3 regions of the Blautia sp. HA9023 genome follow, and region 3 is predicted to be linked to each of the others. Evidence: riboswitches for the same ligand, from Rfam matches in the RefSeq annotation. Region 3 holds a riboswitch; each other region holds the start of a gene.

The links. A riboswitch is a leader RNA that binds a small molecule or an ion and turns the genes downstream of it on or off. The one in region 3 is predicted to bind cyclic di-GMP.
Positions count from the first base shown of each region.
Region 1: linked by a shared signal. The riboswitch ahead of AC04Q6_RS14540 (PAS domain-containing protein) and the one ahead of AC04Q6_RS01700 (hybrid sensor histidine kinase/response regulator) in region 3 are both predicted to bind cyclic di-GMP.
Region 2: linked by a shared signal. The riboswitch ahead of AC04Q6_RS07715 (response regulator) and the one ahead of AC04Q6_RS01700 (hybrid sensor histidine kinase/response regulator) in region 3 are both predicted to bind cyclic di-GMP.

Region 1 is NZ_JBWLUR010000009.1:158,995-169,857, forward strand. Features, by position in the region: gene AC04Q6_RS14510 (ABC transporter substrate-binding protein) at 1-79, shown strand, start outside; gene AC04Q6_RS14515 (carbohydrate ABC transporter permease) at 187-1,086, shown strand; gene AC04Q6_RS14520 (carbohydrate ABC transporter permease) at 1,079-1,909, shown strand; gene AC04Q6_RS14525 (beta-galactosidase) at 2,031-4,055, shown strand; gene AC04Q6_RS14530 (phosphotransferase enzyme family protein) at 4,133-5,248, shown strand; gene gnpA (1,3-beta-galactosyl-N-acetylhexosamine phosphorylase) at 5,283-7,445, shown strand; cyclic di-GMP riboswitch class I at 7,524-7,599, shown strand; gene AC04Q6_RS14540 (PAS domain-containing protein) at 7,743-8,462, shown strand; gene AC04Q6_RS14545 (response regulator) at 8,398-9,318, shown strand; gene AC04Q6_RS14550 (urease accessory protein UreH domain-containing protein) at 9,507-10,862, shown strand.
Region 2 is NZ_JBWLUR010000006.1:810,513-821,375, forward strand. Features, by position in the region: gene AC04Q6_RS07710 (extracellular solute-binding protein) at 1-394, opposite strand, end outside; gene AC04Q6_RS07715 (response regulator) at 453-3,659, opposite strand; cyclic di-GMP riboswitch class I at 3,892-3,982, opposite strand; partial or broken gene AC04Q6_RS07720 (aldo/keto reductase) at 4,524-5,271, opposite strand; gene AC04Q6_RS07725 (carboxymuconolactone decarboxylase family protein) at 5,282-6,049, opposite strand; gene AC04Q6_RS07730 (flavodoxin) at 6,078-6,548, opposite strand; gene AC04Q6_RS07735 (LysR substrate-binding domain-containing protein) at 6,675-7,553, opposite strand; gene AC04Q6_RS07740 (hypothetical protein) at 7,580-7,972, opposite strand; gene AC04Q6_RS07745 (hypothetical protein) at 7,990-8,274, opposite strand; gene AC04Q6_RS07750 (HigA family addiction module antitoxin) at 8,364-9,443, opposite strand; gene AC04Q6_RS07755 (hypothetical protein) at 9,436-9,729, opposite strand; gene AC04Q6_RS07760 (helix-turn-helix domain-containing protein) at 10,017-10,271, shown strand; gene AC04Q6_RS07765 (diguanylate cyclase domain-containing protein) at 10,583-10,863, shown strand, end outside.
Region 3 is NZ_JBWLUR010000002.1:47,048-57,910, reverse strand. Features, by position in the region: gene AC04Q6_RS01715 (DEAD/DEAH box helicase) at 1-315, shown strand, start outside; gene AC04Q6_RS01710 (Zn-binding domain-containing protein) at 215-1,309, shown strand; gene AC04Q6_RS01705 (ATP-dependent helicase) at 1,296-3,386, shown strand; cyclic di-GMP riboswitch class I at 3,426-3,501, shown strand; gene AC04Q6_RS01700 (hybrid sensor histidine kinase/response regulator) at 3,728-6,211, shown strand; gene AC04Q6_RS01695 (ISAs1 family transposase) at 6,312-7,433, shown strand; gene AC04Q6_RS01690 (helix-turn-helix domain-containing protein) at 7,579-8,457, shown strand; gene AC04Q6_RS01685 (glycoside hydrolase family 3 C-terminal domain-containing protein) at 8,584-10,692, shown strand.

The DNA.
Region 1 (10,863 bases), on a different contig from region 3:
TAATATCGTAAACGGCGCAGACAAAGAGTCTGCACTTCAGGAAGCACAGGATACACTGGCATTCAAGATGACAGAGTAAGATCTGAAAGCTGCATTCTGAAATGAATAAGTAAATACGAAGCAGGGGACTGCATGCAGTCCCCTGTCTTATGTAAAGGCTTAAGAGGTTTGAAAGGAGGAGTTCCTGTGAATTCCAAAAAAAGTGGCATGTCTCTGGTAGCGAAACAGAGAGCGGCAGGCTGGATCTTTCTGGCACCTGCAACCATCATGATCGCTGTCATGAGTTTTTATCCGATGATCCGTGCATTTATCATTTCTTTACAGACAGGTGCCGGAGCAAACATGAGGTTTGCGGACCCGATCTTCAGTAACTACAAACGTATCATGATGGATAAAGTATTTCAGCAGTCCATCGTCAACACATTTTTATATCTTATTATTCAGGTACCGATCATGCTGATCCTTGCGATCCTGCTTGCACAGCTTCTGAATAACAAAGATCTGAAATTCAAAGGATTTTTCCGTACATGTGTATTCCTTCCATGTGCGACATCTCTGGTATCTTATTCTCTGATCTTCCGTTCCATGTTTGCAACAGACGGTCTGATCAACAGTATCCTGATCAAGCTTGGAATTTTAACAACCGGTTATAATTTCTTGGGTAACTCCACAAGTGCAAAGATTGTAATCATCATCGCGCTGATCTGGAGATGGACAGGATATAACATGGTATTCTATCTGGCAGGTCTTCAGAATATCGAATATTCCGTATACGAGGCAGCAAAGATCGATGGTGCCAACGGATGGAAGACTTTCTGGAAAATTACCGTACCACTTCTGAAACCGACAATTATCATGACATTTATCATGTCAATCAATGGTACACTGCAGTTGTTCGACGAGTCTGTCAACCTGACAAAAGGTGGCCCGGCGAACACTACCATCACAATGTCCCATTATGTTTATAATACATGCTTTATCAATGTGCCAAACTTCGGATATGCGGCAGCAATGTCATTTATCATATTTATCATGGTAGCGATCCTGGCATTTATCAACTTGAAAGTAGGTGATACACGTGACTGAGAAAAAGAACAAATCCGCGATCCAGAGAAGATTGATCCCTACCTATATTTTTCTGATCATCGTATCATTTATCTCTGTATTTCCACTGTACTGGATGATCTCCGCAGCAACTAATACAACTACTGATGTATCCAGAGGCCGGATTCTTCCAGGTACATATTTTATGGAAAACTTTAAGAACCTGACTGCACAGCAGCCGCTGTGGAGAGCACTTGGAAACTCTCTGTTTTATGCGGTCCTTACTACTGTACTCTGCCTTCTGATCTGCTCCATCGCAGGTTATGGATTTGAAGTATATCATGACAGATGGAAAGACAGACTGTTTTCCATCCTGCTTCTTGCCATGATGGTTCCACAGGTTGCAACAATGGTTCCTTTATTTAAGATGTTCTCCAAAGCAGGACTCTTAAATACAGCGGTAGGTTTTATCCTTCCGATCCTTTCTACACCATTCATGATCATGATGTTCCGTCAGAATGCAAGAGCATTCCCGATCGACATTATTGAGGCAGCACGTATTGATGGGTTAAGCGAGGTAAGGATCTTCTTCCAGATGTTTATCCCGACAATGAAATCTACCTATGCGGCAGCAGCAGTTATCACATTCATGAATGCATGGAATGCTTATCTGTGGCCGAAGGTAATCATGACAGACAACAAGGCGTTGACTATGCCGATGCTGATCGCCAATTTGATCACCGGATATGTGACAGATTACGGTATGCTGATGTGCGGCGTATTATTCTGTTCTATTCCAACTATGATCGTATTCTTCGTATTACAGAAACAGTTCGCAGAAGGTATTACCGGAGCTGTTAAATAAGATTCAAATTTAAAAGGATGCTGTCGAAAGCTGTAGGTGTATTGTATAATATGCTTCAAGTGGATCACACAGCATCCTTTTTATAAAGTGTCATAATAAAAAATATAAGGAGAAAGAAAAAATGGCAAAGCAGATCAGATATGACCATTTCCTGCACGGTGGCGATTACAACCCGGAGCAGTGGCTGGACAGACCGGACATTCTGAAAAAAGATATCGAATATTTTAAGAAAGCACATATCAACACGGTTTCCATGGGGATGTTTTCCTGGGCTGTACTGGAGCCGGAAGAAGGGAAATATAACTTTGACTGGCTGGAAGCGGTAATTAACAATCTGTATAAAGAAGGCATTTATACGATCCTTTCCACACCATCCGGAGCCAGACCGAAATGGATGGCAGATAAATACGAGGAAGTTCTCCGTATGGACCCGGATCGGACAAGAAGATTTTTCGGTGGAAGACATAACCACTGTTATACTTCTCCTGTATACCGTGAAAAGATTTTTAATATCAATAAGAAGCTTTCCGAACGCTTCGGAAAACATCCGGCAGTGATCCTGTGGCATATTTCCAATGAATACGGCGGGGAATGTCACTGTCCTCTGTGCCAGGAAAAATTCCGGGAATGGCTGAAAGAGAAATATGGAACCATTGAGAATCTGAATTCCAGATGGTGCACAACCTTCTGGAGCCATACCTACAACAGCTTTGACCAGATCGAAAGTCCGTCACCAAAAGGAGAAAATGCGCTTCATGCACTGACTCTGGACTGGAAACGTTTTGTTACAGACAGAACTGTAGATTTCATGAAACATGAGATTTCTGCGATCCGCGCAGGCGGGTCAGATCTTCCGGCAACCGCCAATCTGATGTACGACTACGACGGACTTGACTATAAAAAGTTTAAGGATGTTATGGATATCGCTTCCTGGGATAATTACCCAAGCTGGCATAAAAAAGACAACTATACCACAGCAGTGGATGGAGCCTTGCAGCACGACCTTATGAGGAGTATCAAAAAAGCACCGTTCCTTCTGATGGAATCCTGTCCTTCTGCAACCAACTGGAAGCCGATCAATAAGCTGAAAAAACCGGGAATGCATCTGGCTGCTTCCCTGCAGGCAGTCGCCCATGGTTCCGACAGTGTCCTGTATTTCCAGCTCCGCCAGAGTCAGGGTGCCTCCGAGAAATTCCACGGTGCGGTGATCGATCACTATGGCGGTGATGATACCAGAGTTTTTCGTGAAGTGACAGAGGTAGGAAAAGTTCTGGAACAGATCCAGGAAACTGTGGGAAGTGTAACGAAGTCTCCGGTGGCTGTTCTTTATGACCGTGAAAATGACTGGGCGCTGAAAGATGCCCAGGGACCTCGAAATGAAGATATGCATTACCAGGAAAACGTACAGAAACAATATCGTGCACTTCGAAGAAAAGGTTATAATACCGATATTATCAGTATGGAACATGACCTGTCTGATTATAAGCTGGTAACAGTACCGATGGCCTATATGTTCTATCACGGATACGCCGAAAAGCTTCGTACCTTTGCTGAAAATGGAGGTACACTGGTAATTTCCTACTGGTCCGGACTTGTAGATGAGACGGATAAATGTTATCTTGGGGGAACGCCTCACGGTCTCATGGAAACAGCAGGCATCCGTGCAGAAGAAATCGATGCGCTTTATGACTGGGAAGAAAATACCGGTATTCCGGAAACCGGAAATCACCTCAAACTTACAGAAAGCTATACCTGCAAAAATCTCTGTGAGCTAGCAAAAGTTTCCGATGCGGAAGTGCTGATGCGTTACGGAAAAGATTTTTATCAGGGCTATCCGGTGCTGACTCACAAAAAATATGGAAAAGGCCATGTTTACTATGTGGCAGCCGATATGGAAGCAGCCTTTTATGAGGACTTCCTGGGACGAGCAGCAGAAGAAGCCGGTGTGGAGATGCCGCTTACGTTTATACCGGAAGGAGTTTCTGTGACAACCAGGGAAAATGAAGATACGGAATATCTGTTTATCCAGAATTTCGGGGAGAAAACGGAAACAGTTTCTGTTCCGGAAGGTTACGAAGTCCTTTATGGATCGGACAGTGAAATTATGGCCCCGCTTACTACAAGAATCTTAAAGGGGAAAAAATAATCACAGCAAAAAAGTATAAAGCATATCTGCTTTCGGACGGTATGCTTTTTACTGCTGTCTGGGAAAGAGAAGGTAAGATGACAAAGATACAAAAAGAAGAGATAAAAAAAATCGCGGATCAGTTTGCATTTACCGGGGAACTGATTTCCTGCGCCCCCTGCGGAAGCGGGCATATCAATGGAACCTACATGCTGAGATACCGGATCGGAGAAATGGGCTCCATCAAGGTGATCCTCCAGAAGATCAACAGGGAGATCTTTCAGAAACCGGAAGAGCTTATGGAAAATATCGCAGGAGTCACCGGACATCTGAAAAAGAAGGTCATTGAGAAGGGTGGAGATCTGGAACGGGAAGTTCTGAATCTGATTCCCACAAAAGAGGGAAAAGCATATCTGACAGATGAGAACGGAGAGTGCTGGAGAGCCTATATTTTTATTACAGATGCGGTAAGCTATGATCTGGTGGAAAAACCGGAGGATTTTTACGAAAGTGCTGTTGCATTTGGAAAATTTCAGGAAATGCTGGCTGATTATCCGGCAGAGACTCTGCATGAAACCATAAAGGATTTCCATGATACAAAAAAGCGTTTTCAGGCGCTGAAAGATGCCGTGGAAAAGGACTGCTGTCACCGTGCCGCATCGGTAAAAGAAGAAATTGCGTTTGCACTGCAGCATGAAGATCTGGCTGGAATATTTGGAAAACTTCTGGAAAATGGGGAAGTTCCACTTCGGGTAACCCATAACGATACAAAACTGAATAATATCATGATCGATCTGGAAACGGGAAAGGGAATCTGTGTGGTCGATCTGGATACTGTAATGCCAGGACTGGCCATGAATGATTTTGGTGATGCGATCCGGTTCGGAGCCAGCACTGCGCTGGAAGATGAGAAAGATTTAAGTAAAGTCTCCTGTGACATGGAGCTCTACGAGATTTACGTGAAAGGTTTTCTGGAAAGTTGTGGAGACAAGTTAAACGCCAGGGAGATCGAGATGCTTCCTATGGGCGCCAAGGTGATGACCTATGAATGTGGCATCCGTTTTCTTACTGACTATCTGGAAGGAGATCATTATTTTAAAATCGACCGTGAAGACCATAATCTGGACCGCTGTCGTACACAGTTTAAGCTGGTGGCAGATATGGAGCAGAAATGGGAGCAGATGCAGGCAATCGTAAAAAAATATCAGAAATAAAAAACAGGGGATTTTTACAATGGAGGTAAAGATAATGAGCGAGACAAAAGGAAGAGTGACCATCCCGACAGATCTGGATGTGATTCCGGAGACACTGAAAATGCTGGATGAGTGGGGTGCAGATGCCATCCGTGACTGTGACGGAACAGAATTTCCGGCAGAGCTGAAAAATACAGGGGCCAAGATATATGCTACCTATTATACTACCAGAAAGGATAATGCCTGGGCGAAGGCACATCCGGAAGAGATCCAGCAGATGTATATCATGACATCTTTTCACACGGCAGTTTCCGATACTCTGGAGATACACCTGATGGACCATCTGTATCCGGATATGCTTGCTGTCAATACCAGAGATGATATTAAAAGATGGTGGGAAGTTATGGACCGTACCACAGGAGAGGCTGTCGGTACAGAAGAATGGTCCTATGATGAAAAATCCGGAAATGTGGTGATCCGTCCGGCAAAAGAGTTTCATGAGTATACGGTAAGTTTTCTTGCATATATCATGTGGGACCCGGTACATATGTACAATGCTGTTGTCAATGACTGGAAGGATGTAGAGCCTCAGATCACCTTTGATGTGCGCCAGCCTGCAACACGGGCACATTCCCTGGAACGTCTCCGCAGATTTCTGGATTCGCATGATTATGTGAACGTGGTACGATTTACCACATTTTTTCATCAGTTTACGCTGATCTTTGACGAGATGGCAAGAGAAAAATATGTGGACTGGTTTGGATATTCTGCCTCAGTGAGCCCTTATATTCTGGAACAGTTTGAGCGGGAAGTAGGCTATAAATTCCGTCCGGAGTTTATCATTGACCAGGGGTATATGAATAATACCTACCGTATCCCGTCAAAGGAATTTAAAGATTTCCAGGCTTTTCAGAGAAGAGAAGTGGCAAAGCTTGCAAAGGAAATGGTAGATATTGTCCATGAGTATGGAAAAGAAGCCATGATGTTCATGGGCGATCACTGGATCGGCATGGAGCCTTTTATGGATGAGTTTGCTTCCATCGGACTGGATGCAGTAGTGGGAAGTGTTGGAAACGGAGCAACCTTACGTCTGTTCAGCGATATCAAACATGTAAAATATACAGAAGGAAGATTTCTTCCATACTTTTTCCCGGATACCTTCCATGAAGGCGGAGATCCGGTAAAAGAGGCAAAAGTAAACTGGGTAACTGCAAGAAGAGCTATCCTTCGAAGCCCGATCCAGAGAATCGGCTATGGCGGCTATCTGAAGCTGGCTCTGGAATTTCCGGATTTCGTACAGTATATCAAAGAAGTATGCCAGGAATTTCGTGTGCTCTATGACAATATCCAGGGAACCACGCCATACTGCGTAAAACGTGTGGCAGTTTTAAACTGCTGGGGAAAAATGCGCTCCTGGGGCAACCATATGGTACATCATGCTATCTATTACAAACAGAATTATTCTTATTTTGGAATCATCGAGGCATTAAGCGGTGCGCCGTTTGATGTTTCCTTTATCAGTTTCGATGATATTCGTGAAAATAAAGATCTTCTTAATGATTTTGACGTGATCATCAATGTAGGTGATGCGGACACTGCACAGTCCGGCGGCGAGAACTGGGCAAATCCGGAAATCCTTACAGCAGTGCGGAAATTTGTCTACAATGGCGGCGGTTTTATCGGCGTTGGTGAGCCGGCAGCCCACCAGTGGCAGGGAAAATTCTTTCAGCTGGATGATATCCTGGGAGTAGAGGAAGAAAGAGGATTTAATCTCAATACAGACAAATACAACTGGGAAGAACACAGAGATCATTTTATTCTGGAAGATACAGACGGAACCGTAGATTTCGGCGAGGGCAAAAAGAATATCTTTGCACTGCCGGATACGAAGATCCTGATCCAGAAAGACCAGGAAGTCCAGATGGCGGTAAAAACCTTCGGAAAGGGTCGTGGCGTTTATATCAGCGGGCTGCCTTACAGCTTTAAAAACAGTCGTATTCTGTACAGATCCGTGCTCTGGTCTGCGGCAGCAGAGGATGAACTTCACCGCTGGTTCTCGTCTAATTATAATGTGGAAGTTCATGCCTATGTGAAAAACGGAAAGTATTGTGTGGTAAATAACACCTATGAACCACAGGATACAACTGTTTATACAGGGGACGGAAAGAGCTTTGAAATTCATCTCTCTGCCAATGAGATCCGCTGGTATCAGATCTGACAGATGTTTTGCAAAACTCTGTAAGAGAGCTGTTGACAGGCATTTATAATTGAGTGTATAATAGTACAGATTTGAAAGAGAATATATGGGCAAAGCAGTTGAAAAGCTGTGACGCAAAGCTAAAGGGCCTTTAAAATGGCAGCCAGCTGCAGAGAATAGAAACAGGGAACGGTATAGTTGCATGTCTATAGCCTGACCCTGTTTTTTTGTTGGAAGAACAGATAAAATGCATTGCGGTTTCCTGCGCGTTACAGGGATTTTCCAAAAGCTGCAAATGGTGAAATATGGAGTGAACAGTTGATAAACAAGGCACTATTTGAAGAAGAAAATTTATATATAGTGGGAGAGTCCCATCTTTGTGAGGAGACGTATGCGGCCATACGGAAAACCATCGAAAATAACCAGGCGGTAGGTGTTCTGGCCGGATATTATGACCGTGATCTTACGATTGCTTATATCAGTGAATTTTTTCTTCACAATCTTGGATATACCTATGAAGAATTTATGGAAAAATTTTCCGGATCGCTGAAAAATGTATTCTGTGGGCAGAACTGTACGTTTGCAAAGATCGAACGTTTTAAAAAGATCCATGGAGTAGGCGAAGCACAGATGCTGAATAAAGAAGGTGCACCGGTTAATGTGCGTGTATATAAGAAAGATACCATTGACAGTGAAGGAAACGCATTATGGATATTATCCACGCACATTGACGAGATGCAGGAAAATCTGGAACTGGTAAATCAGGTGCTCAGTTCCGGGTTCTGGTCTGTAGAATGTGCTCAGTCCGGAAATCCTGAATCAGTTTTCTTCAGTCATGAATTTCGAAAGATGCTTGGATATCATGATACTCTGGATTTTCCCAACAATCTGGAAACATGGGAAAGGGGAATTCATCCCCGGGACCTTGAGGAGGTTTCCAGGACTTTTCAGGAAGCTTTTCAGGATAAGACCAATGAGAAAAAATATGATGTGGAATACCAGCATGCGTATGGCGGATGGAACTTATCAGTGGTTTAAGGATAAGGGAGAGGTGAGCCGTCGTGCGGACGGAACTGCTTTTCGTATGGCCGGGATTTTTATAAATATTGATGCGGAGAAGAGAGCGAGACAGTATACGCAGAGAGTAGATGCTTTTTACCGTGCATACACAACGGCAAATCTCTGTGAATACTATGTGGATCTTCAGGAAAACAGCTTTAATTCTCTGAAGGTGGAAGAAACATTATCCGGACTGTTTGAGGAGAGCAGTACCTGGGATGAGCTGATCGATCTGCCGGTACTTGTGGTAGATGATGATCAGAATTGCTGCGAGAATACGGTGGCACTTCTGGAAGAAATAGGAATCGACGGGGAGTGGGTAACATCCGGAGAAGAAGCAGTTAACCTTGTTGCGGCGCGTTATGAAAAAGAAAACGATTATTTTGCCATTATCATTGACTGGAAAATGCCGGGAATGGACGGATTGGAGACGACCCGGCAGATCCGGAAAATAGTTGGAAATGATGTAACCATTATTATTTTGTCAGCGTATGACTACTCTGAGATCGCAAAAGAAATCATAGGGATGACCGGAGCAGAGGTCGTGACAGCAGAAAACGGAAAGACAGCAGTGGATATGATTTCTTCCGGATCTGAAGGTGATTTTGATCTGATCTTTATGGACATCCGAATGCCGGTAATGAACGGGTATGAAGCGACAGCAGCAATCCGCACATCCAATATACCGGCAGCCAGGTCTGTTCCGATCGTTGCCATGACTGCCAACGCCTTTGCGGAAGATGTTCAGCTTGCCAGAAGTGCCGGAATGAATGAACACATTTCCAAACCACTGGATATGACAAGGCTTCGGGATGTGATGAGAAAGTGGCTGTAAAGTCTGACTGGTTAAAAGGTGAAGATTCTGTGAAATCGGCCTTTGCCATTGACAGAAGAAAAATACAATAATATAATTAAACCTATCGTAAAAGTAGGATATAAAAACTGTTACAGTAGAAATAAGATCTATTGTAACAGTTTTTTATTTTATCGCTTTACAAACTTTATGAGAAAGGATGCAAAACAGTGAAGCATACGGTTATTTATATTGATGGTATGACCTGTATTAACTGTCAGTCGAGGATCTGGAATGTACTGAAATTAAGACCGGAGATCACGGGAATTACAGTCAGCTATGAATATTCACGGGCAGAGTTTGATTATGATCCGAAGAAAATCAGGATGAAAGAAATTGTAAAAATGATCGAGGATCTGGGATATCAGGTAATTCCCGCGGAACAGTTTCGCAGGAAACAGCTTCGTCAGGCAGCAGCGGAAATTTTTGCGATCGCCCTTTTATTTGTGATCCTGCAGCGTTTTGGAATCCTTAACCATCTTGCGCCGGATTCTCTTGCCGAGACAGGAATGGGATATGGAATGCTGTTTGTCATTGGCCTGATCACTTCTGTACACTGCATTGCCATGTGCGGCGGGATCAATCTTTCTCAGACCTTGCAGAAGCAAGAAGCGAACGCAGAGGAAATATCAAGGTCAATGTTTCGGAATACATTTTCCTATAATATGGGACGGGTTGTTTCCTATACCGTGATCGGAGGATTTCTCGGGGCCGTAGGAGGTCTGGCTGGAATTGGGGACAGTTTACAGGCTTCCACAGTGTTTCAGGGGTCTCTGAAACTCCTGGCCGGAATTATCATGGTCGTTATGGGTGTGAATATGCTGGGGATTTTTCCGGGGCTTCGGAAACTGAGAATCCACATTCCATTTCCTGGAGGGAAATCTTTATGGAAAAAAAGGACACCTTTTCTAGTTGGACTGTGTAACGGGTTCATGCCCTGTGGACCGTTGCAGTCTATGGAGATTGTTGCACTGGCTTCCGGAAGCTGGGTAGCAGGAGCTTTTTCCATGTTCTGCTTCAGTCTGGGAACGGTTCCTCTGATGCTTGGATTTGGCTCAATTTTTTCTGCACTGGGAAAGAAATTTACCAGACAGATCCTGAAAACAGGAGCGATCCTGGTGGTTGTTATGGGACTTGCCATGATGTCTCAGGGAAGTGTGCTGTCAGGTTTGGAAAGCAGGTCCGGCGAAAAGGTAGCAGCAGAAGCGGATAATGTGCAGAATGATGATCAGACAGATGTGGCAGTGGAAAAAGATGGAGTGCAGTATGTTTCCAGTACGCTGTGTTCTGGATGGTATCCGGATATTACTGTGAAGGCAGGGGAACCTGTGAAGTGGGAGATCAATGTACCGGAGGGCAGCATCAATGGATGTAATTATAGGATGATCCTTCAGGATTTTGGAATGGATCATACTTTCGAGAACGGAGAAAATGTCATCGAATTTATACCGGAAAAAGAAGGCGTCTATACGTATAGCTGCTGGATGGGCATGATCACAGGGACTATTTATGTAACAGGAAAATAAA
Region 2 (10,863 bases), on a different contig from region 3:
CTTTTGAGTTTTTATAATATTGCAATGCATAGGAGTAATACCTGGAAACCACATCATAAGAAGCAAAATCCATAAGATACGGCTCCAGATTCTGTGCATCTGTTCCTGAGAATCGACGTACAGTTATGATATCCGGCAGTTCACCATGTTCTTCAAAATAGCTGTATAAATCGGTATCATTGTTGCCGGTAATAAACTCAATATCCTGATCCGGAAACTGCTCATAGATATAGGGTATAATATTTTTCATTAAACGATTTTCCCACAGATACACAGTAAGGTGATCATCATTTTCAGATACTGCTTTTTCAGATTGTCCACAGCCAGACAAAACAGTAGTTGCTACAAGCACCCCTGACAATAAAGCTATCAGATAATGTTTTGCCTTTTTCATACTCGTATTTTCCTCATTCTTTCCTGCTAAAAACATTAATTCAATAATCGGGAATCAATTACAGCCAGCTTTCCAGGACATCATTCAGCTTATTCATATCCAGCGGTTTTGCGATATGTCCATTCATGCCTGTGTTTTTTGCCAGCTGTACATCTTCTGCAAAAGCATTGGCAGTCATGGCAACGATCGGCAGTTTTCCCTGTTCACCCGGAAGGCTCCTAATCGCTGCGGTTGCCTCATAGCCATTCATGACAGGCATTTGGATATCCATAAAAACAAGATCATACGAACCTTTCGGAGAAGCTTCCACTTTTTCAACTGCGATTTTTCCATTTTCTGCTATTTCCACTTCTGCCCCTGTCATCTGCAAAATTTCACCAGCAATTTCTCTGTTCAACTCATTATCCTCAACCAGCAGAATCCTTTTTCCTGTGTAGTCTGATTCTGACAACTTCTCCAGATAATTTCTTGCTGTTTTTTCTTTTCTGCCTGAAGTAAACTGCCGCAGTGTAGCCGTCAGCCGGGAACGGAACAGCGGTTTTGCAATAAAAGCATCTACACCTGCAACCTTTGCTTCTTCTTCAATTTCGCTGAATTCATAAGATGTCAATACAATGATGGTGATCTCTTTTCCTATCCGCTTCCGAATCTGTCTGGCTGTTTCTATGCCATCCATCTCCGGCATCTTCCAGTCTAAAATAACAGCAAAGTAATCATCTTTCAACTCATGCCGTGCATAACAGCGCTCAACCGCTTCCCTGCCAGAGAGAACCCATTCACCCATAATACCGATTTCCTTCAGTGTGGCAACTGTACTTTCACAGCATGTCTTATCATCATCCACTACCAGAACCGGCAGATTCATCAGATTTTTGTCCTGTTCTTTTTCTTTTTCCTGAAGCTCCAGATAAATTGTTACTGTGATTTTAGTTCCCTTATGTAAGGTACTGTCCACTTTAATATTACCATTCATCAGGTTCACAATATTTCTGCTGATCGCCATTCCCAGACCAGTTCCCTGAACTCTGGTTGTCCGGTGATCATCTGCGCGACTGAAAGGATCAAACATGATTTTCTGGAATTCCGGTGACATACCGATTCCATTATCCTCAATCGTAAATTCATAGCATCCAAGTTCTGAAAATCCATTTGGCTTTTCCTCTATGGAAAAAATAATATTCCCACCATCCGGTGTATACTTGATCGCATTACTCATCAGATTCACAAACACCTGCTGAATCCTCAGACTGTCACCGCAGACACTTTCATGTTCAATGTGATTAATGTGTATATCTAAATTGTGTTTATGTTCATCAATCACCGGTTTTGTGAGTGTTATAAGATTATCCACCAGATCTGGCAGATTGAAATCCTCCTGTGCCAGCGTCATTTTTCCACTTTCAATACGTGCCATATCCAGCACTTCATTAATCAGCCCCAGCAGATGACGGCTTGATTTTGTAATTTTGCTGAGACATTCAATGACTCTGTCCTGACTCTCAATATTTGCTCCTGCAATTGCCGTCAGGCCGACAATGGCATTCATCGGTGTCCGGATATCGTGGGACATATTGGAAAGGAATTCTGTTTTCGCACGATTAGCATTTTCTGCAGAACAGTAAGCCTCTTTCAGTGCCTGACGGGATTCAATCTCTGCTTTTTTCTCCTGTGTCACATCCATGGATGCCAGCAATACTTTTACCAGTTTTCCATCCTCCCATTCCAGGGGTATGTAAGAAGCGATCTTATAAGTCTTTTCATCCTGGCTGCAATACTCAAACTTATAAATATCATTTTCACTTTTCAGTTTTTTCCGAATATTATCCGGGGCTATCAGGATATCTATAGCTTCCAATGGTTCCAGTGTCTTATATTTTTCAAGAACCTGCATCTGAAAATCATGATAAAATCCCAGAGGTTTATATATCATCTGTCCATTCAGATTGTAGAATTCATACCTGTCATTTTCCAGATCACAGACAACAAAACGGTCAACCAGACGCACAATACTCTGGATCAGCTGCTCCATGGAAGCATTATCCGCTGCCATCTGCAGATGCCGTGCACTCTCCACCTTTGTCTCTGTGATATCCCGCAGAAAGATCATGGCATATTCTGAATCCTCTATCTCGCCGCGTATGATCACATTACGGACCCATCGTTCTTCTCCATTCAGAGTGATACGGCACTCCAAAGCCAATTCGGTTTCCAGACCCTTCAGCCTTTCTGCAATATAACCACGGTCGTAAAAAGAGGATACCGCCTTCTTATCTTTCTCCACAACATAGGAATCCACAAAATGCCGAATCAGTTCATCCCATGTATGACTCTGTTCAAAGACGGTCATCAGGGACGGCTCAACCTTAAAGGTATCAAAAGTATTCGCTTCCAGATTCACATAATACTCGCACAGATCTGCTTTTGTAAAAGCTCGGTGGAAAGCAGCAGATTTTTGTGCCTGCATGATTTCTTTTTTCTCCCCATCAATGTTAATAAAAATCCCGGCAATCCTGCTGGCAGAACCATCCAGACGGCGTATTACTTCTGCCGATGCCCGAAACCACTGGTATTGATTATCCTTCATTCTCATACGATACTCTACCTGGTATTTTATCTGGTTCGTCTTATCCTTAATTGCCGCCTGAAGCTGCACCATTACTCTTTCTTTATCCTGTGGATGCAGAAGATCTGACCAGGATTCCAGTTTATTCGGAAAGTCCAGAGTGTCATGATAGCCAAGCATTTTTCGGAATTCATGACTCCAGTTTGCATTCACAATCTCACTGTTTTCGTCACAGTCAAAATACCAGAAGCCGGAACAGATAGCCTCATTGAGCAGTGCCAGATTTACATGATCCCAGTTGACCTGTACAGACATAACCCAGATCTGTCTGCCCGCCTCATCTGTCGCATCTTCTTTATAAAGCCGTACATTATTCACTGTACCGTCTGCTGTAAGGATCTGTGATTCCCCTGCTCCGTGAAGCTGCAAAAAACGATCTCGATCCAGTATATCTTCCTCGCCATAAAAGAAATTTTTCAATGAGCCGTTTGTCTGCTTCATAAAAGAGTCGAATGTATATCCTGTACTATGTAACAGCAGATTGCTCACAGATAAAACAGACAGGTTTTGGTCATAATATCCTGTCATTATGCCTACCCCGCCATTATTTTCCAGTGTTTTCTGTACTGCCTGTGACATGGCCTGTGTCTGTCCCGGTACAGTCTCACCTAAGGAATATATTCTGTCCTCATAATTTTTCATTTTTTTAAAGTCCTCTCTCCGTCTTATGCCTTCTTCATCCTGCTTTTATCTGTATACAGAAAACCTGTCCCTGCTAGTTTTGTTACCCATTTTTGCATACAAAAAGGACACTTGCCAAAATCTGCCAGTGTCCCTATTATATTTTTTTAAATCACACATCTATATAGTATAAAAGGTATCGGAATCTCTTCTGTTCAAACATCTTTTCCATATATTATGTTGATATGGAAACAGTGGCAACCGGCTGACATGGTCAAGCTTTCTGACTTTAGTCCCTTCTGGCTTTGCGCCCCTGCCTTTCAACAGGTTTGCCTTTAAAATAATTTTCATTTTTCCCAAAATAAAAATACCATGAAGTTTTTTACACGTCAATAATATTGGATAGAAAATCTGTATATTTTTTTATCTTGGTATAGTTGTATAAGTAGTCAATTACATTTAATACATTCCGTTCAACATTTTTTTGATATTTTTTCTTTTCCCCCCACTGTAAAACAGCCTCTGAGCGTTTCGTTATATAGAGGGATACAAATAAGAGCAAGATCCACCCATGTTTAACAGTATTGCCGTTTGGCATCCTGTTCTCCTATGGGATTTATCTTGATGGGGATCTCCCCATACCCTCTCAATAACAGACGTTTCACTTGTCTGTTGGTTCCACCTGAAAGTGTTCACAGCACTATTTCTAATATCGGAAGGAACAGCCGATATTGAAATACGTGGACTCCCGGAGGGAGGAATAGTCTCAGTGGAAGGAGGAGTATGAGAACAGAAAACAAAGATAAAGAACTGAATCACAGACATTTTATAGGATTACGTCTTACCGATGGAATTGAATCCATACACTCTATGATTACTGAAACTTTATTTCTTTTCATCAAGCAAAATAACACCTTGCGCCGGATTTTTATCAATTGCACCAACTATCTCATGTGGAACATATGGCTCTTCAAGATATGCAAGGTCTTCGGCAGTTAATTTAATGTCAAATGCTCCGGCTGAATCATCCAGATACTGCGTTTTGGTTGCCCCAATAATAGGCGATAGAATTCCCTTTGCCCACTGCCATGCAATGGCTATCTGGGACATTTTGCAGTTATACTTTTCGGCAAGCTCCGCTACACGTTTAACTATCTGTATGATATCCATACATGGCAGATGCACCAAGTGCCCTGACCTTTCCTGCTTTTACCAGATCGTGCAGTGCCTCCATAGTTTCTTCAATTGGTGTATCATAGTCAAATCTATGGATGATATATAAATCAAGATAGTCGGTTCCAAGACGTGACAGAGTTCCATCTATTTCCCTCATGATTGCCTGTCTTGATAAACGACCTTCATTAAAATATACCTTGGATGCAATCACAACCTGATTTCTCGCTACATTTTTCTTCAATGCTTTACCTAAATATTCCTCACTTGTTCCTGCTGAATATCCATTTGCTGTATCAAAAAAGTTATATCCCAAATCAAGTGCATGCTTGATAACATTCTCACTTTCAGCTTCATCCAACGTCCAGTCATGCATGGTTCCAGCTTTCCCAAAACTCATGCAGCCCACACATAATTTTGACACTTCTATATCTGTATTTCCGAGTTTACCGTATTCCATAGTGCTCTCCTTATCTTAATCCAGCGTACTCTTTCTCCGATACCGCCTCACACCACTCATTGGAACAATCCACTCCCGGCACCTCAATTGCCAGATGGGAAAACCATTCATCCGGAGCGGCCCCATGCCAGTGCTTTACATCTACCGGAATGTTAATACAGTCACCCGGGTTCATTTCTACCGCATCCCTGCCTTCTTCCTGATAAAACCCTCGGCCGGCTACACATACTAAGATCTGCCCGCCACCGCTTTTTGCATGATGAATATGCCAATTATTCCTGCATCCGGGTTCAAATGTCACGTTGAAAATGCCAACCTGAGAAGTGGAAATCGGTGCAAGAAAACTTCTGCCAGAAAAATACTGTGCAAAACCATCATTTGGTGCACCAATTGGAAATACCATCTCTTTTGCATGCGCCCGCATCGCTTCCTCTTCGTATGGCAAATCTCCTTCGCCTGTCTCCCACACTTCCTTTGCAAGATTGAAAACAGCCCATGCTTTTGGCCATCCTGCATAAAATGCGACATGTGTGATTACTGCGGCAATCTCTTTTTGTGTTACACCATGATTTTTTGCATTTTGAAGATGATATTTTAAAGAAGAATCTGTAATTCCGGAAGCCATCAGAGCAACCACTGTGATGATACTTCTTGTTTTTACGTCAATATCCTGGTTATTCCAGTTTTCACCGAAAAGGACATCATCGTTAAAATGTGCAAACTCCGGTGCAAATTCACCAAGTGCATTTCTTCCTGCTGTCTGTATTATTTTTCCCATTTTCTGTATACCTCCATAGCACTGTTATTTATAAAGATTTTACCCACTCACTGATTTCCTTTTTTGTTCCACGGTTTAACAGGCTGCCTTCTGTGATAACTGCATCCGGTGCGGATGGCTGTAATTCCTTTACAGTATTACCGAATCCACTTCCACCGGATGTTGCAAAGAGCACAATCTTTTTGCCACTGAAATCATAGGCTTCCAAAAATGTATTGACAATTGTCGGAGCTACATACCACCAGATTGGGAATCCCAGAAGGATCTCGTCATAAGAACTCATATCCATCTTTTTCTTCATAATCTCCGGTCTGTATTTCTTATCACTCATTTCCACACTGCTTCTGGATTTTTTATTCATCCAGTCAAGATCAGCCTTTGTATATGGAACTTTTGGCTCAATCTCAAATAAATCCGCTTTTGCTTCCTCTGCAATCATTTCTGCTACTTTTTTTGTTGTCCCGCTTGCACTGAAAAATGCGACTAAATTTTTACTCATAATAAAAAGCCCCTTTCTATACGTATTTTTCACAAAAAAATAGATGTATAAGATTTACATTCATCTTACACATCTATTTTAAGCTCTATCGCTTCATTATGTCTAATGCTTATATTGAATTTTATTTTATGCCTGAAAAGCATTAATCTCCTCAATCATTTTACGGACTGCCAAAGAATATGGAATGTTTCGTCTCCAGGCAATCACAGTACTTGTTGTGATTTCAGGAGAAATTCTTCGCTGTACAAGAATATCCTCCCGCCAATACTTTGCAGCACCTTCGATGGATACCGGATAGCCCAGTCCATTTGCTGCCATAACTCCGGCATTCGTTCCAAGATTACTTGTAAAAGCAATCTGCAGTTTCGAAAAGTCTTTTCCAAACCAATTGGCAAGTTCACTTTGAACATTTACTCTTTCCGGCAGGATCAATGGTTTTCCAATAAGATCTTCTTTTCTTATAAACTCTTTTTCTGCCAGCGGATCATCCGGCCGCATTCCAACACACCAGTGATCGCAATCTGTGATCCGGATATAATCCAGCCCTTCGGTGTCCACCGGTTCCATGAATAATGCAATATCTACAAGTCCTTTGTTCATCATCTCATACACTGCATCTGCTGTTGCAGTATGCAATACAATCTGAACCAGCGGGTATTTTTCTTTATATGTTTTACATATCTCCGCCAATGTCTCCACCGCTGCAAATTCACCGCATCCAATGGTTATCGTGCCCTCTACAACCTCTTCTTTTCCTTTCAGTTCCTCAAGCGTTCTTTCCTCAAGATTAAGAATCTCCAGGGCACGCCTTTTTAATAAAATTCCTTCATCAGTAAGCGATATTTTCTTTCCGTTTCGAATAAATAATGTTATTCCCAGGTCCTCTTCAAATGCTGCCATTTGTCTGGAAAGCGTTGGCTGGGTAATATGCAATTGTTCTGCTGCTTTTGTAAAGCTCTGTTCTTTTGCCACCGTCAGAAAATAGCGCAACAGTCTTAATTCCATATTTTTTGTTCCCTCAACTTTCGATTTCACGACATCATTTCTAATACAGATTTTACCGTACTTTTTAATCTCAGTCCATCCTTTATACCCAGGCGATAGAAAAACTCTTCTGTCTCTGCTCCGCTGGCAAATATTTCATCACAATACTTCGTAAGCACTTCCTCTTGTTCCGGAGACAGTGTTTCTAAAAGCTTCTGGTATTCCTTCTCTATATTTTCATTAAATGGCTGTGTATCTTGATTTGATTTCCATTCAGAATATGCTTTGCTCATACGATTGGAGATCATCTTATCAACAGACTCCTCTACGTCTTTTGACATCTTTGAGGGAGACTCTTGCTTTTGAACTTTTTCGTTCTTCGCTTTTTCAAGTGTTGACTCGTCAATATAGTGAATAATTTCTCTCAGATTTACCTTCATAGATTGCAGGTATCCTCTCATAAGCACTGCCAGTTTCTCACTTCTGACTCCAATGCCAGGACAAATGCTCCTGCAGCCAATACGCCTACCAACATGAATTCAGCGATTCCCAGGATAATATAATTCATGTACTGCGTGCGGTACCAAATGATGGTGCACACAAAGTCAGCCTCATTGATGCGCCTTCCATCGGACTTTGCTTCCGCAGTTTCCTTCACTATCTCTTCTCTGGAATCTGTTTCCACAAGTCCCTTTCGGGTCATCTTTTTGACCGCATGTCTTTTCGCCTTAAATTCCTCCAATCGCTTTCACCTCCTTTCTCCCCAAATGGATAAAAAAATAAGGCCATCTATCGTGGATAACGGTAGACGACCTCAAGTTATATACTTCTTTATGATGTTATTACTTTGTATTTGTGTTTTAATGCTTTTGACAGTGCAACATTTGTAAATGGAACAATCTGATCATTTTGCAAGCGGCCAAGAACAATACCCGGATCTCTGTCAATTCTTTCAGCAAATCTGCGGATAGCATTTTCGCTAAACTCATTCATTCTAACGAAAGCCTCATATTCTCCCGGAGGGATCAATTTGTCTTCCGCATATTTATCTGCTGCATCCTCCTGTCCAGCGTGCTCATTTTCAAACGTAATTCCATAATCACCATTAATAATATGGCCAATCTCATGGAACAGAGTAAACCAAAATGTATCTGAATAGAAACGTCTGTCATTCACCATCAGCATTACATTCTGCCCAATCTTCTTGGTTGCACCATTTATTCCTGAACCCGGAAGATTTGGAAGTATTACGAATATTACTCCCGCATCTTCAAAGGCCTTCCTAATCAGTGGATAAAAATCACCATGCTGTGTTGTTAATGTCAATGCATAATCAACAGCTTTTTCAAACTTCTTTTTGTCAAACTTAGGTGCTTCTATCTTCAGTGCCTGATTAATTGCGATCTGAACCATTGCATTTGCTCTGGCAGTATTAGTCTCTTTCATATCCTCAGATGCACTTCGGAAACTAACTGTCATATTTTGCTTTGTAAAAACAGATAATGATGCAACATTTAAAAATTCACGTAGACACTTAATCTGCTCATTTGTTTTTCTCGGAAGATCAGGCAATCCAAAATTCTCTCTGAAATATGTGTACTGAAAGTATTTGAAAATTCTTCTTTCCTGCTCTAATTCCTTGGATGATTCAAACTCAGCAATCAAAGCGTCATAGCTCTTCTGAAGATTCAGCCAGTAGTCAACACTAGTCCCTAACATTCGAGATAATTTCATGGCTATATCGATTGATAAGCTTTGCTCCCCACGTACCAGAATACTTAAATTCTTTGGCGTGGTATCTAATCGTTTTGCAAAATCTTTCTGAGAAAGTCCACTTTCTTCAATGATTTCTTTGATATAGTATCCAGGATGAAAAGCAATCTTATCATTATATTCAATATAATTACTCATAATGCTTACTTACCTCCTTTACTTCAACAATTCTAACCACACCAGCAATTTCATCAATATTACAAGGATCATAAGGTTCTTCATTCTCATCTAATGGCTGAATAATAATACGCCATGGATCTCTTCTCGTTTTTACATCTATAGCAAAAAATCCATCCATATTGCCACTCAACTTATGAAAATGAAACGTCGGCATCATTACTATATCCTTAATTACACTCGCCTGCTGCATAGCATTTATTCGGGCAAATAGGCTGGTTGCTAATGCAGCATTCCCGCCAAACAATTTTTTTGCAGTCTTTAAATCGGTACATTGTTTCTGACTTTGCTGTTATTGTATAGTAGCTGCACGTTTGCCATCCTTTTCAAATTACCCGTTGGGTAATCTAAATATACCATCAGGAGAGGCTCTAGTCAATAATTCACACACTCTTTTCACAATTATTCTTCCATTTCCTTCTGCTTTCTGGCTTCAACCTCTGGTGCTAGAATATAAATAGTACAAACCAAAATGAGAAATTCCAAATACACATAAGCATGATACAATAGAGGCATGCTGAAGGAGGATCTCATATGGCAAAGCAACATGACAAACAATTTAAACTTGATGCAGTCCAGTACTATCAGGATCACAAAGATCTCGGAGTACGTGGATGTGCAGAAAATCTTGGCATCGGATACAGCACATTAACAAAATGTCTGAAAGACTTCCGGGAATCAGGTGATATTCCTGTTCGTGGTTCTGGTAATTATGCATCTGATGAGCAGAAGGAATTGCCCGTCTCAGACGTGAATTACGTGATGCCCAAGATACACTTGATGTGTTAAAAAAAGCAATCAACATTCTGGGAAAATGACGGAAGCCATTTAATATCTTGCATGGCTCCACCACGTACCTTCTGATACAGAAAAACGTCGTAAAGCTGTAAAAGCAAAAATACAGGATATTTATGATGATTCCAAGGCTCCTTCTTAAAATATATAGATTTCACAAATCCCTATCGATATACATTCTTCTGTCATAGATGTATAAAGATTTTGCACAGTTCGTCTTTTTCATAAAACTTATTCTGTTTTTCAACTTCTGTGATATAATGCTTTATTATAATAATTCCCATGGACAAAATGAGGTGAACCAAGTGAAAAAGAAAACACTTGTGCCTCTTATCACTTTTTTACTGGGCATATGCCTTATTAGTTTGATTGTATACAAAACAGACACCCACGAAAAAGAGCAGAGACACATAACAGCACAATTAAACGTAGCCACCTATGGCGAACAAATAAAGAATGAAATTACAAATGGAATTGAGATCACAGATACCTTGAAGCAAATCTTAATAAGTGAAGATGGCGAAATCCGTCAGTTTGAAACAATTGCAGGAAATCTTATGTCTGATTCTATTGAAAGTGTACAGCT
Region 3 (10,863 bases):
GAAGTCCGGAATATGGGAGGCCGCTTCGCCTGGTCAGGAGGACTTTATCCTGTAGGAGAATTTTCCCTCCGGAATATTGATCAGAACAAGTATCAGCTCATTAACAAGGAAACCGGAAAAAATATCACGGAGATGGATGAGGAACAGGCTTTTCATGAGATCCATGAAGGTGCCGTTTACATGGCACGACGGAGATTTTTACCAGGTTGTAAAAATGAACCTGGAAAGCAAGATCGTGGAAGCTGTGCCATTTCATGGAAACTATTACACAGTACCTGGAAGCGAGACCAATATCCGTATCATACACAGACATAAAAAGCAGCAGTGGGAGAGAAGTGAACTTTCTTTTGGAGATGTAAATATTGCAGATTTTGTATACATGTATAAAAAAATGCAGTTCCATAATCATCAGAACCTGGGTTTTGAACAGCTCACGAAACCACTTTCCAAGAATTACGACACAGAAGCTACCTGGCTCAGACTTCCTGAAAATGTGGTCAGACAGTACCGCAATCTCTTACAGCCGGACAGAAACGGTTATTATGTAAGAAATAACCACTTTGAAGGTCTGATGTTTGCGTTGAAAAATGCAGCTCTGATGGTGACAATGACAGAAGGTTCCGATCTTGGGGTGGCAATGTCCACCAATGCACTGGAACTTTCCGGAAGCACTTCTGAGGAGGTTTCTCTCTATTTTTACGACCGTTATGTAGGAGGCCTTGGATTTGCAGAAAAGATCTATGATCTGATCCCCAAAGTGACAGAACAGGCTATCCGAATGGTTTCCGGCTGCAGGTGCAAAAACGGCTGTGCAGTCTGTATTGGAAATGACAGGCTTGACCGGAACGTGATCCTGTGGGGGCTGAAAAATTTATCTGAAGAATCGGAACTGACCGTGCAGAAAACGAGGAATATTTCTTATCCGGATGAAAAGAATACAGAATGGAATCGATCAGGACAACGGGAATTCACATTATCTGATCTGCAGGAGAAGTGGGTTTTATTCTGCAATCGGGTCAAAGAAAATAATAATACATTTGCAGGATTTTTCTCAATGGTATCCGGACTGGAAGTCAAAGCCTCCTCTCTGATCCTCTATCTGAGAGATCCGTTTTATGCAGAATGGGCCAATATGCAGGAGAACCGAACAGGAATCTCCAATGTGCTCAGTACTTACGTCTTTCTTCCGGTTGATTTCCGCTTTGCGATCCTTACAGATACAGAGAAACCGGAAGATATGCTAAAACGTGAAAAAATGATGCGCAGATATCACACTCTGAAAAAGGATGAAACATATGGAACTGAATGATTATCAGAAAACAGCGGTTCTGGATGAACATAATGCCTGCCTGGTCCGCGCAAACGTAGGAAGCGGAAAAACAACGGTTCTTATCGAAAAGATCCGTTATCTTCACCAGCAGAAAAAAATCCCCCTGGAAAATATGATCGTTCTGACCTTTACAAATAAAGCAGCAGGCGAGATCAAAAACAGGCTGAAGATCCAAAATATAGAAGAAAACCCCTCGTCTCTTTTCTATGGAACATTCCACGGCATTGCCCTAAAGCTCCTTCAGGAAGTGCTTCCATTAGAAGAACTTGGCTACACAAAAGATTTCCAGGTCTGTCTGCCTGAAGAAGAACTGGAACTTGCCAATCAGCTGATCCACCAGCATACTCTCAGGATCAAATATAAAAACCGTCTTCGAAAAAGACTGGATCATAAATACAGGTCAGCCACATCCAGACAGCCCGGATACCAGGACGATTTTCCGAAACTGGTAACTCTCCTTACAGAAGAAAAACGGAAACAGAACAAAATGAGCTACGAAGACCTGTTGCAGTGTGCCACGAAACTTCTGAAAGATCATCCACAGCAACTTTTGCAGCTGAAATGGATCATCATTGATGAAGTGCAGGACTGCGATGAACTTCAGTTTGAACTGATTCGTCAATTAAAAAGACCGGAAGTCGGGCTTTTTGCAGTGGGCGATCCCAATCAGGTGATCTACAGCTGGCGTGGAAGTATGTTCAATATTTTTTATAAATTCCGTGAATTGTATCACGCAGAAGAACTATCCCTTCCTGTAAATTACCGTTCTTCCCAGACGATCCTGGCAGTTTCCAGAAGATTTCAGGAATCCGGGGATTCTCTTACCGGCGTACAGGAAGAAGGAGAAAAAATCTCTGTCAAAAATCATTACGATCCTTTTCAGGAAGCAGAATATCTGGCAGAAAAGATCCTTGCTCTTCATGAAAGAGGCGTTCCACTTGAGGAGGTCGCAGTGTTTTACAGGCTTCAGAGCCAGTCAGAGATCCTTTCAAAAGTTCTGGAAAAACATCAGATCCCATATGAAATCTCTCAGAAGAAAATCATTCAGGATATTCCGGTTCTTGCCTGGTTTCTTCATATACTGCGTTTTTTAAGCAATCATGAGGATCTTACCAGCGGAACTTATGTCCTTTGCGACAAAACTTTCGGGGAAGGATGGAACTCAAAAAAAGCCCGGACAGAGATTCTGAATTTTACACAAGGGAGTGTATTTCTCTCGAAATCCTTACTTTTTCAGGCCATGTGGGAGTATCGGGACACAGGCTCCGGCTACATAAATCTGTGGGAACAGCTTTCTCTGGAAAAATATCTCCGACCGTCTTCCAGCGACTATAAAGAAAACAGGAGGCAAATCCTTTCCCTGTTAAAGAAAATGGAATCCTATCACAGTATCAGGGATTTTCTTAATGATCTTGTACTGAATGGCATGGAACCGGAAAAAGATGCGGTTTCCGGAGAATCTGTAAAACTGATGACGCTCCATGCCTCCAAAGGGCTGGAATTCGATTACGTATTTATCATTGGTGTAAATGATGGGCTGATTCCCTTAAATAGCCGTGATGCTTCTACAGAAGAGGAAGAGAGGAGACTGTTTTATGTGGGAATGACAAGAGCAAGGAAATTCCTGGAATTATCTTTTTACATCAATCCCGGAACTGCGCGGGTATTTCCAGGTCCAGGTCGCTACCTTTCCAGTCTTCCGGAGAAATATCTTGCCCATCCGGCAGATGCCACAAGAGATACAAAAGAAGCTGCCCGGCACCTTCAGGACCTGAAAAAGATGATCCTGGAAGAAAAACTCCGAAAATTGGAAACACCGAAAGAATATGCCAGATCCCAGGAACAGGAAACTTCTTTATCCCCAGATGAAAAGACAGCATTGCCGGAAAACATCCCACCAGAAACACCAAAACAACTTGTAGAACATCCCAAATACGGCCGCGGGTCCATTATCTCCGAAACCGAAGATACCATTGTGATACAATTTGATGATTACGGCGAAAAAGAAATGCTAAAAGCCTTTTCACAGTTGAAAAAAATTCCAAACAATAATTGACAAATTTTCCGTATAAATATACACTAAAATTGTTAAAAAAACAAACACGGGCAAAGCAGCCGAAAGACTGTGGCGCAAAGCTATAGGGCCTGTAAAATGGCAGCCAGTTGCATAATTCAAAAGCACTATAGTTCTCTCTGTCTGAACATGGTGCTTTTTTTATTTTACCCCGTGGAAAGGAAATGGTGATGCAGATGGTGCACTTCTGATGTCCTATACGGCTCAGAAGCTGGCATGAACGGATATATACCAAAACCGGTAAGTATCAAGGATATCACAAGGACATTAAACGGAAATATCGTGTAAAAAACAACGAAGAACTGGATGGCGCAATTTACGAAATGCTGCAACTGCTTGGAAAATGCAGTGGTGCCGATCGAGTATATATTTTTGATAAAAAAGAAAAGAACCGAAAAGAATACTTCTGTCTTCAGTATGAATGGAAAAATGAGGACGACATATTAGAAAAAGAACAGTTATTTTCAGAAATCACGGTAGAGGATATTCCACATTGGACAGACGAACTGAAAAAAGGATTGACGATCCAGGTTACAGATTGTGAAGAACTTTCTCCTATGGAACAGGAATACAACCTGATGAAGAAACATCACACATATTCCCGCGTCCTCGCACCTATTTTCAGCAGAGACCATTTAAGCGGATTTATCGGAATGGATCATTTTTATAAAGGAATCTCAGAACTGTTTATTCATCAGCTTGCGTTCGTAGGTGCTCATCTGAATACAGCCAGGGAAAATCTCCGCATGTTTACGCTTCTGGGAAAAAATCTTGAAAGCATGGAAAAAGAACGTCAGATCCTGAATGTTCTCTGTGAGGACTGTACTTCTGTATATAAAGTCAATCTTCTGGATGATACTGCCGAAGTTGTAAAACTGGAACAGGGTGCCAACGCTCCGAAGATTCTGAAAAACAGAGAAAAAATCATACTTTGTTACTCAAAAGAACTGAAATACTATTATGATCATTTTGTCATAAAAGAATCCGCGCCGGATTTTTTGGAGACATTTGACTGTCAGAATCTGATAGGCGAGCTTAAAACCAGGGATAAGATCAGCCGCAGATATCAGTCCCGGGAAAATGCCAACAGGCATCAGTATTTTGAAATCAGAGCCACCAGACTTCCTTCTTCAACGGATTTTCCGGTTCTGATCGCTTTTCGTCATGTAGATGAGATCATAAAGGAGGAGCGAAATCATCAGAGAGAGCTGGAAGATTCTCTGGCAGAAGTGAAAATGAACAATGAGATCATATCCGCCATCAGTAAGATCTACTACATGATCTACCGGATCGACCTTCAGGATTTTTATTATGAGGAGATTACCGGCGGCAGTGAAAATCACCGTTTTACAGGAATGAAGGGAACCGCAGCTGCCCATATCACCAGTGATAGCAGCGAAAAAGTCGCGTCCAAATACAGGGCCATGGTAAAACAGTTTTATGACCTCTCCACTCTGAAAAAACGTCTGGAAAAAGAGGAGTCCATTGCAGTTGACTACCTTGCCACAGATAACAACTGGCATCTGGCCAGGTTTATTGTCCAGTCAAGAGCGGAAGATGGAACAGCCAGACAGGTTCTGCTTGTGATCCGCGTGATCAGTGAGGAAAAAAGGCGGGAAAAATATCTCATAGATGCGGTAGAAGAGGCCAACCGTGCCAATGAGGCAAAATCAGAGTTCCTTTCCAGAATGTCCCATGACATCCGGACTCCTATGAATGCCATTATGGGATTTACCAGAGTTGCAAGAAACCATCTCCATGAACCGGACAAAATACTGGACTGTCTGGATAAGATCAACTTAAGTGGAAGTAATCTGCAGCAGCTGATCAATGATGTCCTGGATATCTCCAGGATCGAAAGTGGGGAATTTCGCATTGATTCTGAGCCAGTAAAACTGTCTGAATTATGTAAACTTTACGAACAGAATATCCGTGGAACAGCAGAAGATAAGAACCAGAAATTTATCTGTAACCGACATGACATTATTTATGATACCGTGCTGTCTGACCGTCTGCGGATCGGTCAGATTTACATGAACCTGTTATCCAATGCAGTGAAGTATACTCCTGAGGGAGGAACGGTTGAACTGGAAGTTTATGAGGAACCATTTCCGGATAAAGATAAGATCCGCCTGGTTTCCATTGTCCGGGATAACGGGATTGGAATGAGCGAAAAATTCATGAAAGAAATGTATTCTCAGTTTTCCAGAGCAATTGATACAAGAGTGAATAAAGTACAGGGAAGCGGCCTGGGCCTTGCTATTGTAAAAAAGATCGTCGACCAGATGAACGGAACCATTGAAGCAACAAGCAGACTCCACGAGGGAACCACTTTCCGTGTGACTCTGGATGTACCTTTTATCAGGGAGCAGGAAGTATCAGAGACAACCGCGGAAATTCCGTTCTTCAAACTCAGGCCATCCAGGATCATAAAAACGCTTCTGATCGCAGAAGATAATGACCTGAATTATGAGATTCTGGAAGAACAGTTGGAAATGTACGGCATTCACTGTGTCCGGGCAGTAAATGGGAAAGAATGTGTACAGCTTTTTGAAATCGATCCCTCCGGAACATACGATGCCATTCTCATGGATATGCAGATGCCTGTGATGAATGGTCTTGATGCAACCAGGGCGATCCGCCGTCTTCCATCCCCGGAATCAAAACAGATCCCGATCATCGCACTGACTGCCAACGCCTATCTGGAAGACGTCCAGAAATGCAAAGAAGCAGGAATGAACGATCACATGTCCAAACCTGTACAGATAGAACAGATCATCCGAACTGTGGAGAGATGGATGAAATAATCGATATAGCAAATTCCAAATGCGCACGACAAACGCATGAGTAAATAAATTGTGAACACACCCCTTTTCTAGTAAAATAAAAGAAAAAGGGGTGTTATTTATGCAGGAATTATTAGAGTGGATGGAATACATTGAAGATACTCGTCAGCAGACAAAGGTTCGTCATACGTTGAAGGATATTCTTGTCATTGTGTTGTTTGCAACTCTTGCGAATGCGGATGACTGGGTTGAGATGGCATTGTTTGCAGAAAGCTATCAGGATTATCTTCGAAAGTATATTGAACTAAAAAACGGAATCCCCTCTCATGATACGATCCGGCGTGTCATGGGGATGATATCGCCCGAAATTCTGCAGCAGCTCTATGGAAAATGGCAGGAGCGGCTGGATAAAAATGATGGAGAACTGTTGAAGAAGATCATCTGCATAGATGGAAAAACGATGTGTTCGAATAAACGTGGAGAAGAAAAAGCAAGTCACATTGTTTCTGCATGGAGTAAGGAAGATGGATTTTGTCTGGGACAGAAAGCAGTCAAAGAAAAAAGCAATGAAATAACAGCGATTCCAGAGCTGTTGGAAAAAATCCAGATAAAGGGTCAGATCATTACGATTGATGCAATGGGAACGCAGACAGCGATCGCAGGAAAAATCAGGCAGAAACGAGCGGATTATGTTCTGGCATTGAAGAAAAATCAATACACAATGTACGAAGATGTAAAAGAATACTTTTCGAATGAGGAGTTTCAAAAAGAAATGCGCGAAAAGGGGGCATATAAGAAGACCCGTGAGAAAGCCCATGGGCAAATTGAGATCCGAGAGTATTATCAGACGGAAGATATCCGGTGGCTGAGCCAAAAGAAGAATTGGAAAGGCCTGAGAAGCATTGTAATGGAGAAGAAACGAATAGAAAAAGCAGGAAAGATAACGTATGAATATCGATATTTTATAAGCAGTTTAAAAACGGATATCAACGAAGTCAGCCGAGCGGTGCGAGGTCATTGGAGTATAGAAAGTATGCATTGGCATTTGGATGTAACATTTCGGGAGGATGCAAATACGACAATCGATAAAATGGCGGCACAAAATTTGAACATTATAAGAAAATGGAGCCTGAGTATTTTGAAACCAGCAGAACTATCAAGACATAAGTTGTCAATGAGAAAGAAAAGGTTCGTAGTAAGTTTGCGTCCAATTAAGTATTTAGAGGAGCTTTTAGAAGCTTAAAAAGTAGAAAAAATAAAATTTGCAGTTGCTAACCATTCATGCGTTTGTCGTGGCAGAATTGTTGTATACATTGCCAAAGTTGCGGTAAAATGATATGCTGATTTTATTGGATAGGAACGATATTTCGGTGGTTCGGAGGCGGAAGATGAGAAAGAAGTTAAACACCCAATTTAATACAAGGCAGTATATGGTTTCAAGAGACTTCGAAATTTATTATTATAAAGATCAGCATATGAAAAAGGTTGCCAACCATATCCATGATTACTATGAGATTTATTTTTTTCTGGAGGGTGATGTATCTCTTGAGATAGAGAAAAAAGAATATCCGCTGCAATACGGAGACGTGGCGGTAGTGCCTCCTGGTCTGGAGCATCATGCAGTCATTCACGATGAAAGCGTGCCCTATAGAAGGTTTGTATTCTGGATTACGGTTGACTATCTGAACCGCTTGATGGAAGATGCTAGGGAGTATGGCTATTTGATACAGCTGGTGCAGACAAAAGGAGAATATATTTTCCATCACGACAGAATCGCTTTTAATACGATTCAGACAAAAGTATTTCATTTGCTGGAGGAAATTTATTCCAATCATTTTGGAAAAGCGGCGAAGGTTTCCCTGTGCGTCAGCGATCTGCTTCTTCATTTAAACCGGACTGTATATAATGAAAGACATGAGCGTAGTGTTCAGGAGGAACAGCAGCTGTCAGAAAGATTGATAGACTATATTGAAGAGCATCTGGAAGAAGAATTGTCTCTGGACAGGATGGTAGCAGAATTTTTTGTCAGTAAATATCATATTGCCCATTTTTTTAAGGATCATATTGGAATGTCAGTTCATCAGTATGTGCAGAAAAAGAGACTGGAGGCATGCAGAGAGGCAATCCGGAATAACATGAAGATCAGCGAAGCTTATCTGCTGTTTGGCTTCAAAGATTATTCCGGATTCTATAAAGCATTCCGCAAAGAATACGGAATGTCCCCGAAAGAATGGCAGGAGACGGTTATGAATATACCGGAATTTTAATGGAAGTGCAGTCGTTTCAGATCCATACATTATATCCATGTACATAATGCATGGATGAGTATCGATCTAATCACAGGAATCATCAAAGAGAAATGAAACGGTACTTGTACCAGGAAAGGAATAAGGATGAATAGAGAGGAAGCAAGAAAAAAAGCGGAAGCGCTAGTTGCCAAAATGACGGTAGAAGAAAAAGCAGGGCAGCTGAAGTTTGATGCACCGTCAATTGAACGCCTTGGAATTCCCGCTTATAACTGGTGGAATGAGGCTCTTCACGGAGTGGCCCGGGCCGGAACTGCTACTGTTTTCCCGCAGGCGATCGCACTGGCTGCAATGTTTGATGATAAAAAACTAAAAGAAATTGCAGATGTAATCGCAGAAGAAGGAAGAGCAAAGTATCATGCATTTTCCGGGGAAGGGGACAGGGATATTTACAAAGGCCTTACGTTCTGGTCTCCCAATGTCAATATTTTCAGGGATCCTCGATGGGGAAGAGGACATGAAACTTATGGAGAGGATCCTTATCTGACTTCAAGACTTGGGGTCGCATTTGTAAAAGGACTTCAGGGCGATGGGGATACAATGAAGGCAGCAGCCTGTGCAAAGCATTTTGCAGTACATTCCGGACCAGAAGCACTCCGACACGAATTTGATGCGAAGGCTTCTCCAAAAGATTTGTATGAAACTTATCTTCCAGCTTTTGAAGCCCTTGTGAAGGAAGCGGACGTTGAAGCTGTAATGGGAGCTTATAACCGGACAAATGGCGAACCATGCTGTGGAAGTAAAACATTGCTGAAAGATATATTAAGAGATGACTGGGGATTCAAAGGACATGTTGTATCAGACTGCTGGGCAGTCCGGGATTTCCATTTGAACCACAAAGTGACGGAAGGGCCAAAAGAATCTGTAAAAATGGCGCTGGATGCGGGCTGTGACCTAAACTGCGGATGCACGTATGCTTATATAATGGCTGCGCTGAAGAAGGGACTGATCACGGAAGAGCAGATTACCAGATCCTGTGTCAGACTGTATACAACGCGGTTTCTATTAGGATTATTTGATGGAAGTGAATATGACAGTATTCCTTATGAAGTTGTGGAGTGTGAGGGACATAGAAAACTTGCGGTCACAGCGGCAGAGAAAGGAATCGTTCTTTTAAAGAATGATGGAATCCTTCCTTTAGATAAAAGCAGAATAAAGACAATTGGTGTAATAGGACCAAATGCAAACAGCAGAAGAGTGCTTTCTGGAAATTATCACGGAACTTCCTCACATTATGTAACTGTTTTGGATGGAATCCAAAAGGAAGCAGGAGAAACCTGCAGAGTTCTGTATTCAGAAGGCTGCCATCTGTATAAGGATAAGACCGAGCCTCTAGCATGGCCGGATGATCGGATCTCAGAAGCGATAATTACTGCAAAACACAGTGATCTTGTTGTTCTTGTGCTTGGCCTGGATGAAACTGTTGAGGGAGAAGAACCGGATGAGGGAAATGCAGGTCAGGCAGGAGACAAGGAATCTCTGGAGCTTCCTCTTTGTCAGCAGAAGCTTCTGGAAGCGGTTGCAACAGCTGGAAAACCAGTTGTCACCGTATTAATGTCAGGAAGTGCAATGGATCTTCGTTATGCAGATCAACATACAAATGCAGTTCTTGAAGCCTGGTATCCGGGTGCTGAAGGCGGAACAGCACTGGCAGACATATTATTTGGCAAGGTGTCCCCTAGCGGAAAGCTTCCAGTTACATTCTATTATGATACCGATGATCTTCCGGAATTTACCGATTATTCCATGGAAAACAGAACTTACCGGTATATGAAGAAGGAAGCATTATATCCCTTCGGATTTGGGCTTACCTACGGAGATGTATTTGCAGAAGCTGCGGAATTTACGGAAAAGCCACAGAAACATAAGAATTTAAAATTAAAATGTACTGTAAAAAATGAAGGTCTGGCAGACACCGACGATGTAGTGCAGGTTTATATCAAGGACTGGAAATCAAAATATGCGGTAAGAAATTATCACCTCTGTGCATTCAAACGAGTACATCTGAATGCCGGAGAAAAAGAAACTTTTGAAATAGAAATTGATAAAGATGCATTGCAGATTGTGGATGAAGAAGGAAAAAGGTATATAGACAGTGATGAATTTTCTGTTTATATTGGAACTTCCCAGCCGGATCGCCGAAGTGAAAGGCTATTAAAAAGAAAGCCTTTAGAACTTCGATTCAATATAGAATGATCTGAGTCTTTGATAAAATAAGCCGAAAACAATTTTAATAAAATTTTCTCATCACAGTATCTTGAACCTCCTGCCCGGATATGTTAAACTTAATAAGTTTTAAAAATGCAACTAACTACTATCTGGCCATGTTTATACACAGATCTAAAAAGCAATTTTCACTGTGGCACA